One region of the Nocardia sp. NPDC058480 genome, then DNA from elsewhere that is predicted to be linked to it. Evidence: riboswitches for the same ligand, from Rfam matches in the RefSeq annotation. Region 1 holds a riboswitch; each other region holds the start of a gene.
What was found. A riboswitch is a leader RNA that binds a small molecule or an ion and turns the genes downstream of it on or off. The one in region 1 is predicted to bind S-adenosylmethionine.
Positions count from the first base shown of each region.

Region 2: it holds a riboswitch for S-adenosylmethionine, as region 1 does, so the genes downstream of both, ACFWO8_RS24045 (aminotransferase class V-fold PLP-dependent enzyme) here and ACFWO8_RS29740 (amino acid ABC transporter permease) in region 1, are expected to answer to the same signal.
Region 3: it holds a riboswitch for S-adenosylmethionine, as region 1 does, so the genes downstream of both, ACFWO8_RS05165 (rhodanese-like domain-containing protein) here and ACFWO8_RS29740 (amino acid ABC transporter permease) in region 1, are expected to answer to the same signal.

Region 1 covers NZ_JBHXMN010000019.1:94,671-98,247, forward strand. Annotated here, with positions in the region: gene ACFWO8_RS29730 (GlxA family transcriptional regulator) at 1-402, shown strand, start outside; gene ACFWO8_RS29735 (hypothetical protein) at 460-1,173, opposite strand; SAM riboswitch class I at 1,554-1,648, shown strand; gene ACFWO8_RS29740 (amino acid ABC transporter permease) at 1,807-2,802, shown strand; gene ACFWO8_RS29745 (amino acid ABC transporter ATP-binding protein) at 2,799-3,560, shown strand.
Region 2 covers NZ_JBHXMN010000011.1:135,029-138,605, reverse strand. Annotated here, with positions in the region: gene ACFWO8_RS24045 (aminotransferase class V-fold PLP-dependent enzyme) at 1-1,306, opposite strand, end outside; SAM riboswitch class IV at 1,350-1,464, opposite strand; gene ACFWO8_RS24040 (MarR family winged helix-turn-helix transcriptional regulator) at 1,736-2,170, shown strand; gene ACFWO8_RS24035 (Pls/PosA family non-ribosomal peptide synthetase) at 2,327-3,577, shown strand, end outside.
Region 3 covers NZ_JBHXMN010000001.1:1,104,645-1,108,221, reverse strand. Annotated here, with positions in the region: gene ACFWO8_RS05175 (FAD-dependent oxidoreductase) at 1-704, opposite strand, end outside; gene ACFWO8_RS05170 (hypothetical protein) at 895-1,353, shown strand; SAM riboswitch class IV at 1,399-1,518, shown strand; gene ACFWO8_RS05165 (rhodanese-like domain-containing protein) at 1,536-1,952, shown strand; gene ACFWO8_RS05160 (O-succinylhomoserine sulfhydrylase) at 1,963-3,171, shown strand; gene ACFWO8_RS05155 (Uma2 family endonuclease) at 3,302-3,577, opposite strand, start outside.

The sequences.
Region 1 (3,577 bases):
CTGGAGCGCGAGGGCGGCCAAGCCCAGTTCATCGTCCATGACCGCCCACCGACACCGTGTGGCTCCACGCTCGAACCAGTGCTGCACTGGATGCAGGAGAACTCGGCCGCCGAGCTCACTCTCGAAGACATCGCCGAGCATTCCGGGATGAGCACCCGGACACTCAACCGGCGTTTCCGCGAGCAGACCGGCACCACACCGCTGCAATGGCTCCTACGGGCCCGGGTACGTCAGGCGCAGCATCTGCTGGAAACCTCCGATCACCCTGTCGAACGCATCGCGGGACAGGTGGGATTCCACTCCCCCACCGCCTTTCGGGACCGCTTCAAACGGATCACCGGCACCACCCCCAACGCCTACCGAGCCGCCTTCCAGACCAGTCGATCGACCGCTGGGCACTGACTCGACGTGGTGCGTCCTGAAACGGCTACCGCTGAGCCCAACGCTGACCGGCCAGTTTCAGGCGACCTCGGTGATGCCGATGGTCGGGAAGAAGAAGCAGGAGCGGCCTGCGTTGTCGGTGGTGCCGAAGACGGCGGCCAAGACGGTGCCGCGGCCGGTGTCGACGGGGACGGCGCGGACACCGCCGACGGGGATGGCGGCGAAGAGGAAGTCGCGGATGGCGGTTTCGGCGAGCGGGCGCAGTTCGGCGGGGACCTCGGGCGGGACCATGGCGCGCACGATGTCGGCGATCGGGCCCATCGAAGCCATGCCGCCGCGGCCGGTGCTGATATTGAGCCAGGCCACCTGCATGCCGGAGGTTTTCGTGGCGGCGGTGTCGGGGGCGAGGCCGTAGGGCAGGAAGGTGAACAGGGTTTGGCCGGATTTCACGGCCGAGAGGTCGAGGCCGGGGATCGGGAGGGTGTTCGCCGGCCACGGGCCCGGCACCGCACCGGCGACGGCGGGGACCAGGCCGGTGCCGTCACCTGTGCAGTTCGCGGCGACCGTGGGGTAGAGGAAAGGCTGGATACCCATGGCTTTCAGCGTCTCGACCACGGTTTGATAGGCGCCGAGGAGATCTCCCGGACCCGCGGCGGGCGTGGCGTTCGGTGCGTCCCGGGTGACGACGGGTGTCACCGGCGCGGCCGGTTCGGCGGCGACCGGTGGGGCGGCCAGCAGTAGCGTGGCGGCGCAGGCCGTCAGCGCGGTCAGTGTGGTGGAACGACGCGGCATGATCACGACGTACTCCTCATCGACGCAGAGAAGGCCGACGCTACCGCGTGCGGTAGGTGAATCCGGACAGGTGAAGTAACCGGCCGTTCGGCGCGTCGCAATCTCGCAGCGAACCCACCGGTACCTGTCCGCGGCCCGGTATTCAGCCTTGCGACGAAGGCGCCGGCCCCAGGACCGCCAACCCAGAAAGTTGCCGGTCACCCGGCCTCCACAATCGCGTCCGACCAGTGCCCGCGCAGGCCGTTGACCACACCGAACCGGGGCAAGTATGCCGGTACCCCCTGCCGGTTCCAAGCTCTGCGCTCACGCTGATTTCTACCGTTGTGCGCAGTCACGCCTGTGCCACATGCTGATTCAGCTCGGGCCAGACAGCCGGGGCACAACCATCCAGAGCGACCGAGAGACCTGGCTCTACGACGTCGCAGCAACCCGCCCCGTTCAGGGGTGCGGGTGCTTCTGCCGGGATCGATGGAGGAGATCGTTGTGATGACTGTGGGATATCGCCGCCGACATATCGACCAGTGCCGGGTGACAGCGACGGCATGTCGAGCCTGAGCGCCGCCAGATCGCGAACCCGTAGCTGGCCGGGTGGAGGTCACCGCGCCTCGTTCCACTGTTTTCCGAAGGACTCCCATGACCGCGTCCGCCGTATCCGGCGCCGAGACCGCGCCCGCACCGCCGGGCGATGTTCCCCCCGCTGAGCCGATATCCGCCGCCGAGGCGACCGACCTTCCCCGGATCGCCGGATCGTGGCACCCGTGGCGGTGGGTCGTCGCGGCGGTCGCGCTGGTGGTGGTGGCCCAGTTCGCGCACGGTCTGATCACCAATCCGGGTTGGGACTGGGGCACTTTCGCCCAGTACTTCACCGCGAAGTCGGTGCTGGCCGCGCTCCGGGTGACCATCGAGCTGACCCTGTGGGGCACCGTTCTCGGTTTCGCCATCGGCACCCTGCTGGCGATCGGGCGGGTATCGAACAATCCTGTGCTGCGGGTGATCGCCTGGACCTACATCTGGGCGTTCCGTTCGATCCCGCTGATCGTGCAGCTGCTGTTCTGGTTCAACATCGCCTACCTGTATCCCCGCCTGTCCGTGGGCATTCCGTTCGGTCCGGCCTTCTTCGATTTCGAAGTCAACGGTGTCATCAGCGGTTTCACCGCGGCGGTGATCGGTCTGGCCCTGCATCAGGCGGCGTACTCGGCCGAGCTGATCCGGGCGGGCTTGCTCGCCGTCGACAGCGGCCAGCTGGAAGCGGCTGCCGCGCTGGGCATTCCGCGCTGGCGGCAGTTTCGCACGATCGTGTTGCCGCAGGCCATGCGCTCAATTCTGCCGAACGCGGCCAATGAGGTGATCAGCCTGTTCAAGGGCACCTCGATCGTGTCGGTGATGGCGATCGCCGAGCTGTTCTACCAGGTACAGGTGATCTTCGGCCGCAACGGCCGGGTGGTGCCGCTGCTCATGGTGGCCACGGCCTGGTACATCGTGCTCACCACCGCGCTGACGATCGTCCAGTTCTACATCGAACGGCATTACGCCAAGGGCGCGCAGCGTGAGTTGCCGCCGACACCGTGGCAGCGGGTCCGCACCAAGGTCACCGAGATCGCCGCCGTACCCCGAGGAGCCACCAGATGAGCGCAGCGGTGCAGGCACGAGGAATTCGCAAGTCCTACAGCGGTACCGAGGTGCTGCGTGGCGTCGACCTGGCGGTGCGCACGGGCGAAGTGGTCGCGCTGATCGGCCCGTCCGGGTCGGGTAAGTCGACGTTGCTGCGAGTGCTCAACCACCTCGAGGCGCAGGACGCGGGCACGGTGCACATCGGCGGTGAGCTGATCGGCTACCGGCAACGCGGCAACACCCTGCGCCCGCTGCCCGACCATGCGGTGCGCGCCCAGCGCAGCCACATCGGTTTCGTGTTCCAGCAGTTCAACCTGTTCCCGCATCTCACGGTGCTCGACAATGTCGTGCTCGCCCCGATCTCGGCACAGCGCCGCCCACGCGGCGAGGTGATCGCCGAGGCGAAACAGCTCCTCGACCGGGTCGGCCTCGCCGATTTCGCCGACGCCTACCCGCGCCGGCTCTCCGGCGGCCAGCAGCAGCGCGTCGCCATCGCCCGTGCTCTGGCCTTGCGGCCGCGCCTGATCCTGTTCGACGAGCCCACCTCCGCGCTCGACCCGGAACTGGTCGGCGAGGTTCTGGCGGTGATCCGCGATCTCGCGCACGGCGGCACCGCCTTGGTGATCGTCACCCACGAGATCGGGTTCGCCCGCGAGGTCGCCGACACGGTGGTGTTCCTCGACGAAGGACAGATCGTCGAGCAAGGCGACGCCGCCACCGTTCTCGACCGCCCCGAACATCCACGCACGCAGGCGTTCCTGTCGCGCGTGCGCTGAGTATCCCTTCCCACGAA
Region 2 (3,577 bases), on a different contig from region 1:
AACAGGGGGCCGCGCCTTCGGGGGAAGAGGCGGTGAGGGGGCGGGTTTCGGGGGTGGGGTTCCAGTGGCCGTCGGTGGCGGCGTAGGTCCAGGTGGGGCCGTTGGTGACCAAAGTGGAGACCGCTTCGATCAGGCGGTCTACGTCGGCGGCGGTGGTGCCGAGGCCGATGCTGGCTCGGAGCGCGGCGTCGAGGCCGAGGCTGGTGAGCAGCGGGTGGGCGCAGAAACGGCCGTCGCGGATGCCGATGGCGTGTTCGGCGGAGAGGTAGGCGGCGACCTTGCCGGGGGCGTAGTCGGCGATGGTGAAGGCGACGATGCCGACACAGTCGGGGCTGTCGGACCAGATATTGACCAGGTTCACGCCGGGGACCGCGGACAGGCCATCGCGGAGACGGTCGGCCAGGAAGCGTTCGTGGGCAACGAGTTCGGTGGGGTCGATCGCGGCGAGCGCGTCGCAGGCGGCGGCGATAGCGGCCGCGCCGAGCACGTTCGGCGAACCGGCCTCGTGCCGCTGCGGCGCGCAAGCCCATTCGACCTCTGACACACCGACATTGCGCACCGCACCGCCGCCTGCCAGGTACGGCTCGCCCTGGTCCAGCCAGTCCCGCCTGCCAACGAGCACGCCCGAACCGAACGGCGCGTACAGCTTGTGCCCGGAGAACGCGAGGTAGTCGATCCCGCTCTCGCGCAAGGAGATCCGCCGATGCGGCGCCAACTGCGCCGCATCGACGAGGATGCGGGCACCACACAGGTGGGCGATGGTCGCGAGCCGTTCCAGCGGCAGCACCTCACCGGTGACATTGGATGCCCCGGTCACCGCGAGCAACGCGGCAGGCTTGCTGCACAGCTCGGCGACGATCCGCTGAATCGTCTCCTCGACGGTGTCGGCGGCCCGCACGACCCGGCGACCGTGCGCGGTCCACGGCAGGAAGTTGGCGTGGTGCTCGATATCGAGGACCACGGTCTCCCCCGGCACGCACCCGGCCAGCAGGTTCAGCGAATCGGTGGTGTTGCGGGTGAACACGACGACCTGGTCGGCGTCGGCGTCGAGGAACCGGGCGACCGCGCCACGAGAAGCCTCGTAGCACTCGGTCGAGATCCGCGAGGCGTACCCCGCGCCCCGATGCACGCTGGCGTAGAACGGCAGCAACTGCGAAATCCGGTCGGTAACCTGCTTCAACGCCGGCGCACTCGCCGCGTAGTCGAAGTTCGCGTAGGAGCTGGTGCCGCCTTGAACGAGCGGAACCCGCAGGTCAGCACCGGAAACGGCGGCGATGGCACAGGTGGGGTCGATTACAGCGGTCATGACGAAATCCCGTCGGCTCAGGGACCCGCTCCAGAAGAGGTGAGGTCCGCGCTTGCCGCGTCCAATTCGGACGTCGGCCTGGTCGTCACCCGGAGCACCCCACCGCGGAGGAGGGTTGCCGACCAGCAAGCCGGGGCTGAACGCTGGTACTCGTGACCTGCAACGAGAGTGACAGACGGCAGCCGGACCTGTCAACCACCCACCACCGACTGCGCCCCGAGTCCGCGCCGACGCCGCACGACATCTCCCGGTTCAGCACGACGGCCGGGCCGTTTCGACCGCAGCGGGAAATCGGCTGTCCGCGTGCGATTTACCCTGACAAGATTGCCGCGAGTTGCCCGGTCACGCCCATTCCTCAACCATCTATGCACCCCATGATGGAGCATCCAAATGATTGGGCTCCTCCACTATTTGCTATAGTTCCCGCTCATGTCCACGAACACGAACTCCGTCCGCGGCCTGCCGCGCTATCCGGTGTACGCGCTCGGCCGGCTCACCAAGGCGCTACACGCCGAGATCGACGTCCCGTTGCGCGATCACTGGGTGCTCACCTTCATCTCCGAAAACGCCGACCTGACGCAGAAGAAAGTGGGCGACGCGCTCGGCATCGACCGCAGTGAAGTCGTCCGCCTGATCGACGCGCTGGAGCGCGCCGACCTGGTCGAACGCACCCGCGACGGCAAGGATCGCCGCAAATACCGGCTGCGGATCACCGAGGCAGGCCGCAAGCAGTGCAAGCGCACCGACAAGCTGATCGCCGAAGCCACCGCGCGCGTGCTCGGGCGCCTCGACGAAGACGAACAACGGACGCTGCACCGGCTGGCGGTCATCGCCCTCGGTGAATTGCCGGAATCGCCGTCGTGAACAGCGCCGACGGCACGCCCCGCGCTGCCGCTCGGCAACACCCGCACCGAGTACCGTTGGCATCTGGTGACCATCCTGTTTGCCCTCCGGTAACCCGCTCATGAAACAACAGACACCACCGATGGGGGTCAACCGATGAGAGGTGGACTGAGCACGATGCTCGAGCCACACACTGAGGTACCGGCGGTCCTTCGCGACCCACTGCTGCGCGCTGATCTCGCCGCGCCGCCGCGCACCCTGGTCGACATCCTGACCAGCACCGCCCTCGCGCATCCGGACGCACCGGCCATCGACGACGGCACCGTCGTGCTCGGCTACATGGAACTGATCGCCGCGATCGAGGCCAGGATGGCCGAGCTCGTCGAGGCGGGCGTGCGACCGGGCGACCGGGTCGGCGTACGGATGCCGTCGGGCTCCGCCGCGCTGTACGTGACGATTCTGGCCGTGCTCTACTGCGGCGCCGCCTATGTGCCCGTCGACGCCGACGACCCGGAGGAGCGAGCCAAGCTCGTCTTCGGCGAGGCGAGGGTGAGCGCGATCGCCACCGGCGACGGCATCGAGTCGGCCACCACGGCCGCGGGCGACCACGACTGGAACACCCTGCCCACCCCCGCCGACGACGCGTGGATCATCTTCACCTCCGGCTCCACCGGCACCCCCAAAGGTGTTGCGGTAACTCATCGCAACGCCGCCGCCTTCGTCGACGCCGAGGCCCGCCTGTTCCTGCGGAAGGCCCCGATCGGCCCCGGCGACCGCGTGCTGGCCGGGCTGTCGGTGGCCTTCGACGCCTCCTGCGAGGAAATGTGGCTGGCCTGGCGCAACGGCGCCTGCCTGGTCCCCGCCCCGCGCGACCTGGTGCGCACCGGCGCCGATCTCGGCCCATGGCTGATGCGCCGCGAGATCAGCATCGTCTCCACGGTGCCGACACTGGCCGCGACCTGGCCCGCCGAAGCGCTGGAATCGGTGCGGCTGTTGATCTTCGGCGGTGAGGCGGTGCCTCCGGAGCTGGCCGAACGGCTGGCGGGTGCCGACCGCGAAGTGTGGAACACCTACGGCCCCACCGAGGCAACTGTGGTCGCCTGCGCGGCGCTGCTCACCGGTGAGATGCCCGTTCGCATCGGCCTGCCCCTCGACGGCTGGGATCTGACCGTCGTCGACCCGCAGGGCAACCCGGTGGCCGAAGGCGAAACCGGTGAACTCGTGATCGGTGGCGTCGGCCTGGCCCGCTACCTCGATCCAGCCAAGGACGCCGAGAAGTACGCGCCGCTGCCCGCCCTCGGTTGGGACCGCGCTTATCGCAGTGGCGATCTGGTGCGCAACGACTACCAGGGCCTGATCTTCCTCGGCCGCGCCGACGACCAGATCAAGATCGGCGGCCGTCGCATCGAACTCGGCGAGCTCGACAAC
Region 3 (3,577 bases), on a different contig from region 1:
TCGTCGTAGTCGATATCTTCGGGGTTGACGATGACCTCGATCGTCGGCGAGTGATCGAGTTCGCGCAGTTCGAGGGGGGTGAACTTGGCCTGGGCGGGGCCGCGACGACCGAAGACGTGGACCTCGAGGGCCTTGTTGCCCTTGAGGCCTTCGTAGACGTTCGGCGGGATCTCGGTCGGGAGCAGTTCGTCACCGGTCTTGGCGAGCACGCGGGCGACGTCGAGGGCGACGTTGCCGACACCGAGGACGGCGACCTTCTCGGCCTCGAGGGGCCAAGCGCGCGGGACGTCGGGGTGGCCGTCGTACCAGGACACGAAGTCGGCGGCACCGTAGGAACCGTCGAGGTCGATACCCGGGATGGCCAGGGCACGGTCGGCGTTGGCGCCGGTGGAGAAGATGACCGCGTCGTAGAACTGGCGCAGGTCGTCGAGGGTGATGTCGGTGCCGTAGTCGATGTTGCCGAGCAGTCGGACCTGGTCTTTGTCGAGGACCTTGTGCAGGGCGGTGATGATGCCCTTGATCCGCGGGTGGTCGGGGGCGACGCCGTAGCGGATCAGGCCGAAGGGCGCGGGCATGCGCTCGTAGAGGTCGATGCTCACGTCGGCATCGGACTTCATCAAGGCGTCGGCGGCGTAGATACCGGCCGGTCCCGCACCCACGATCGCAATGCGAAGTGGGCGAGTCGCTGCACTCTGTTCGGTCATATCTACGCGCACCCTTTGGTCGAGAACTGATTTGACGGCGTCAACTTAGCTTAGGCTAAGTCGGTATACCGGCTTACTGGCAGCTGCCATCCCACGCGGCAGCCGACGCAATCAAGGCGATTCTAGCTGCGGCGACGCGGGCACCCGGCGCGCGGTGTGGCTGCCCGCGCGGGTCTGTCAGGATTAGAGCATGAACGAGGAGCAAACAGGCTCGGATGACCAGCCCGTAGTGGTGGATCAGACCGACAAGCGTTCCATCGTCCCGTTCGTCGCGGCCGCGGTGATCGCGATCATCGTGCTCATCGGCATCGTGGCGGGCGGACTGCTCTCACCCGCTGAGAAAAATGTCACAGAGGCCGACCGTCTCGCGGCCGCCGTCACCAACTATATCGACGCACGCTCGCGCAGCGACCTCCGTCCGCCGACCGGTGTGGCCTGCCCCGGCTTCGACGAGGAGAAATCCGGCCTCACCGAACAGCTCGGTGGCCCGAAATCCACTGTCACGATCGACGGTAAGGGCTTCCAGAACGCGACCGTCAACGGCGATCGCGCCAAAATCGACGCCGCCCTCGTGGTCAACGGCAATCCGTCGACCAACACATGGAAACTCGCCCGCGTCGACAGCGCGTGGCTGGTGTGCAGCTTCTGAATCGTTTGACACGATGACCGGTGCCGAGGCAATCTCAGATCGCAAGGTCATGAGTGCCAGCGTCAAGCCCCGGCTCGCTGGTCGGCAACCCTCCTCCGCGGTGGGGTGCTCCGGGTGACGACCTGGCCGTGTGTTCGGGGATTTCCGGCACGGCAAGAGCGGATTCACGCAGGAGGATCGACATGACTTACGCCGGCGACATCACCCCTGAGAAGGCGTGGGAGCTGCTCACCGAGCACCCCGGCGCCGTGCTGGTCGACGTGCGCACCGAAGGCGAGTGGGCACACATCGGCATTCCCGACACCAGCTCGATCGAACGCCCGGCCCACTTCATCGAGTGGGTCGACGGCACCGGCACGCGCAACCCGGCGTTCGGCGTGCAGCTCGAGCAGGCGCTCGCCGGTCGCCCCGATGACGCACCGGTGGTGTTCCTGTGTCGCTCGGGTCAGCGTTCCGCGCACGCGGCGAACCTGGCGACGGCGGCGGGCGTGGCACCGTCCTACAACGTGCTCGACGGTTTCGAAGGTGGTCCCGACGCGTTCGGTCAGCGCGGCAGCACCGGTTGGCGCGCGGTCGGCCTGCCGTGGCGTCAGGCATAAGGAGAAAAGCATGATCACCGGTGGTTCTTTCGACAAGCCACTGCCCGAGGGCGTCGGTCCCGCCACGCTCGGCGTGCGTGGCGGTCTGCGCCGTTCCGGCTTCGACGAGACGTCCGAGGCGCTGTACCTGACCTCGGGTTTCGTCTACGAGAGCGCCGAAGCCGCCGAAGCCGCGTTCACCGGCGACGTCGAGCACTTCGTCTACTCCCGCTTCGGCAACCCGACCGTGGCGATGTTCGAGGAGCGCATCCGGCTGCTCGACGGCGCCGAGGCGGCCTTCGCGACCGCGTCCGGCATGTCGGCGGTGTTCACCGCGCTCGGTGCCTTGCTGAAGGCAGGCGACCGACTCGTCGCCGCCCGCAGCCTGTTCGGTTCCTGTTTCGTGGTCTGCAACGAGATCCTCCCGCGCTGGGGCATCGAAACCGTTTTCGTCGACGGTGACGACCTCGAACAGTGGGAGCAGGCCCTCTCCGTTCCCACCCAGGCCGTCTTCTTCGAGACCCCCGCCAACCCGATGCAGACCCTCGTCGATGTCCGCAAGGTCACCGAGCTCGCCCACGCCGCGGGCGCGAAGGTGGTGCTGGACAACGTCTTCGCCACTCCTTTGCTCCAGCGCGGCTTCGAACTCGGCGCCGACGTGGTCGTCTACTCCGGCACCAAACACATCGACGGCCAGGGCCGCGTTCTCGGCGGCGCCATCCTCGGCGCCCAGGATTACATTGACGGCCCCGTCAAAACCCTGATGCGCCACACCGGCCCAGCCCTGAGCCCCTTCAACGCATGGACCTTGCTCAAGGGTCTGGAAACCATGCCGTTGCGCGTGCGCCACGCCACCGAGTCGGCCCTGCGAGTGGCCGAATTCCTGGAGACCAAGAGTTCGGTCGACTGGGTGAAATACCCCTTCCTGGAATCACATCCACAACACGCACTGGCCAAGGAACAGATGTCCGGCGGCGGCACTGTCGTCACCTTCGCCCTCAACGGCGAAGACGGCAAGAAACAAGCCTTCGAGGTCCTCAACCGCCTCCGCATCATCGACATCTCCAACAACCTCGGCGATGCCAAAACGATGATCACCCACCCCGCCACCACCACCCACCGAGCCATGGGCCCTGAGGGTCGAGCCTCAATCGGCTTGTCCGACGGGGTAGTACGCATCTCGGTCGGCCTGGAAGACCTCCAAGATCTCCTCGGCGACCTCGATCACGCGCTGAGCTAGCCGCAGGCTGTGCCAAAGGTCAGCCTGTCGAAAACGAGCCACCTCCGGCGGGATGACCCTTGGCTGCCCACTCCTCCGTCTGATCGCCAAATTCTTCGAATGGGTTCTAGGCCTGCTGTTTTGAGCGGACTCACGGACGACGCGGCAGCGGACTCTGAAGATCCTCGAACATGATGGCTACTCTGACCGGCTCGGTCAGAACCAGGGCATCGGTGTGCTTGGTCCAGCCGACATACCGTCGTCCTGACCAGTCGAGACGCAGCTCCTCGATCATGGCGATGTGCTGCCAGTCCTTGTCGAAATGGACGATCAGGTACACCGGAATACCCGCGCGAGCATAGAGCTCACGCTTGATACCGATGTCGTTGTCGATCGTGCCCTCCGACGTCACCTCGACAACGATCAG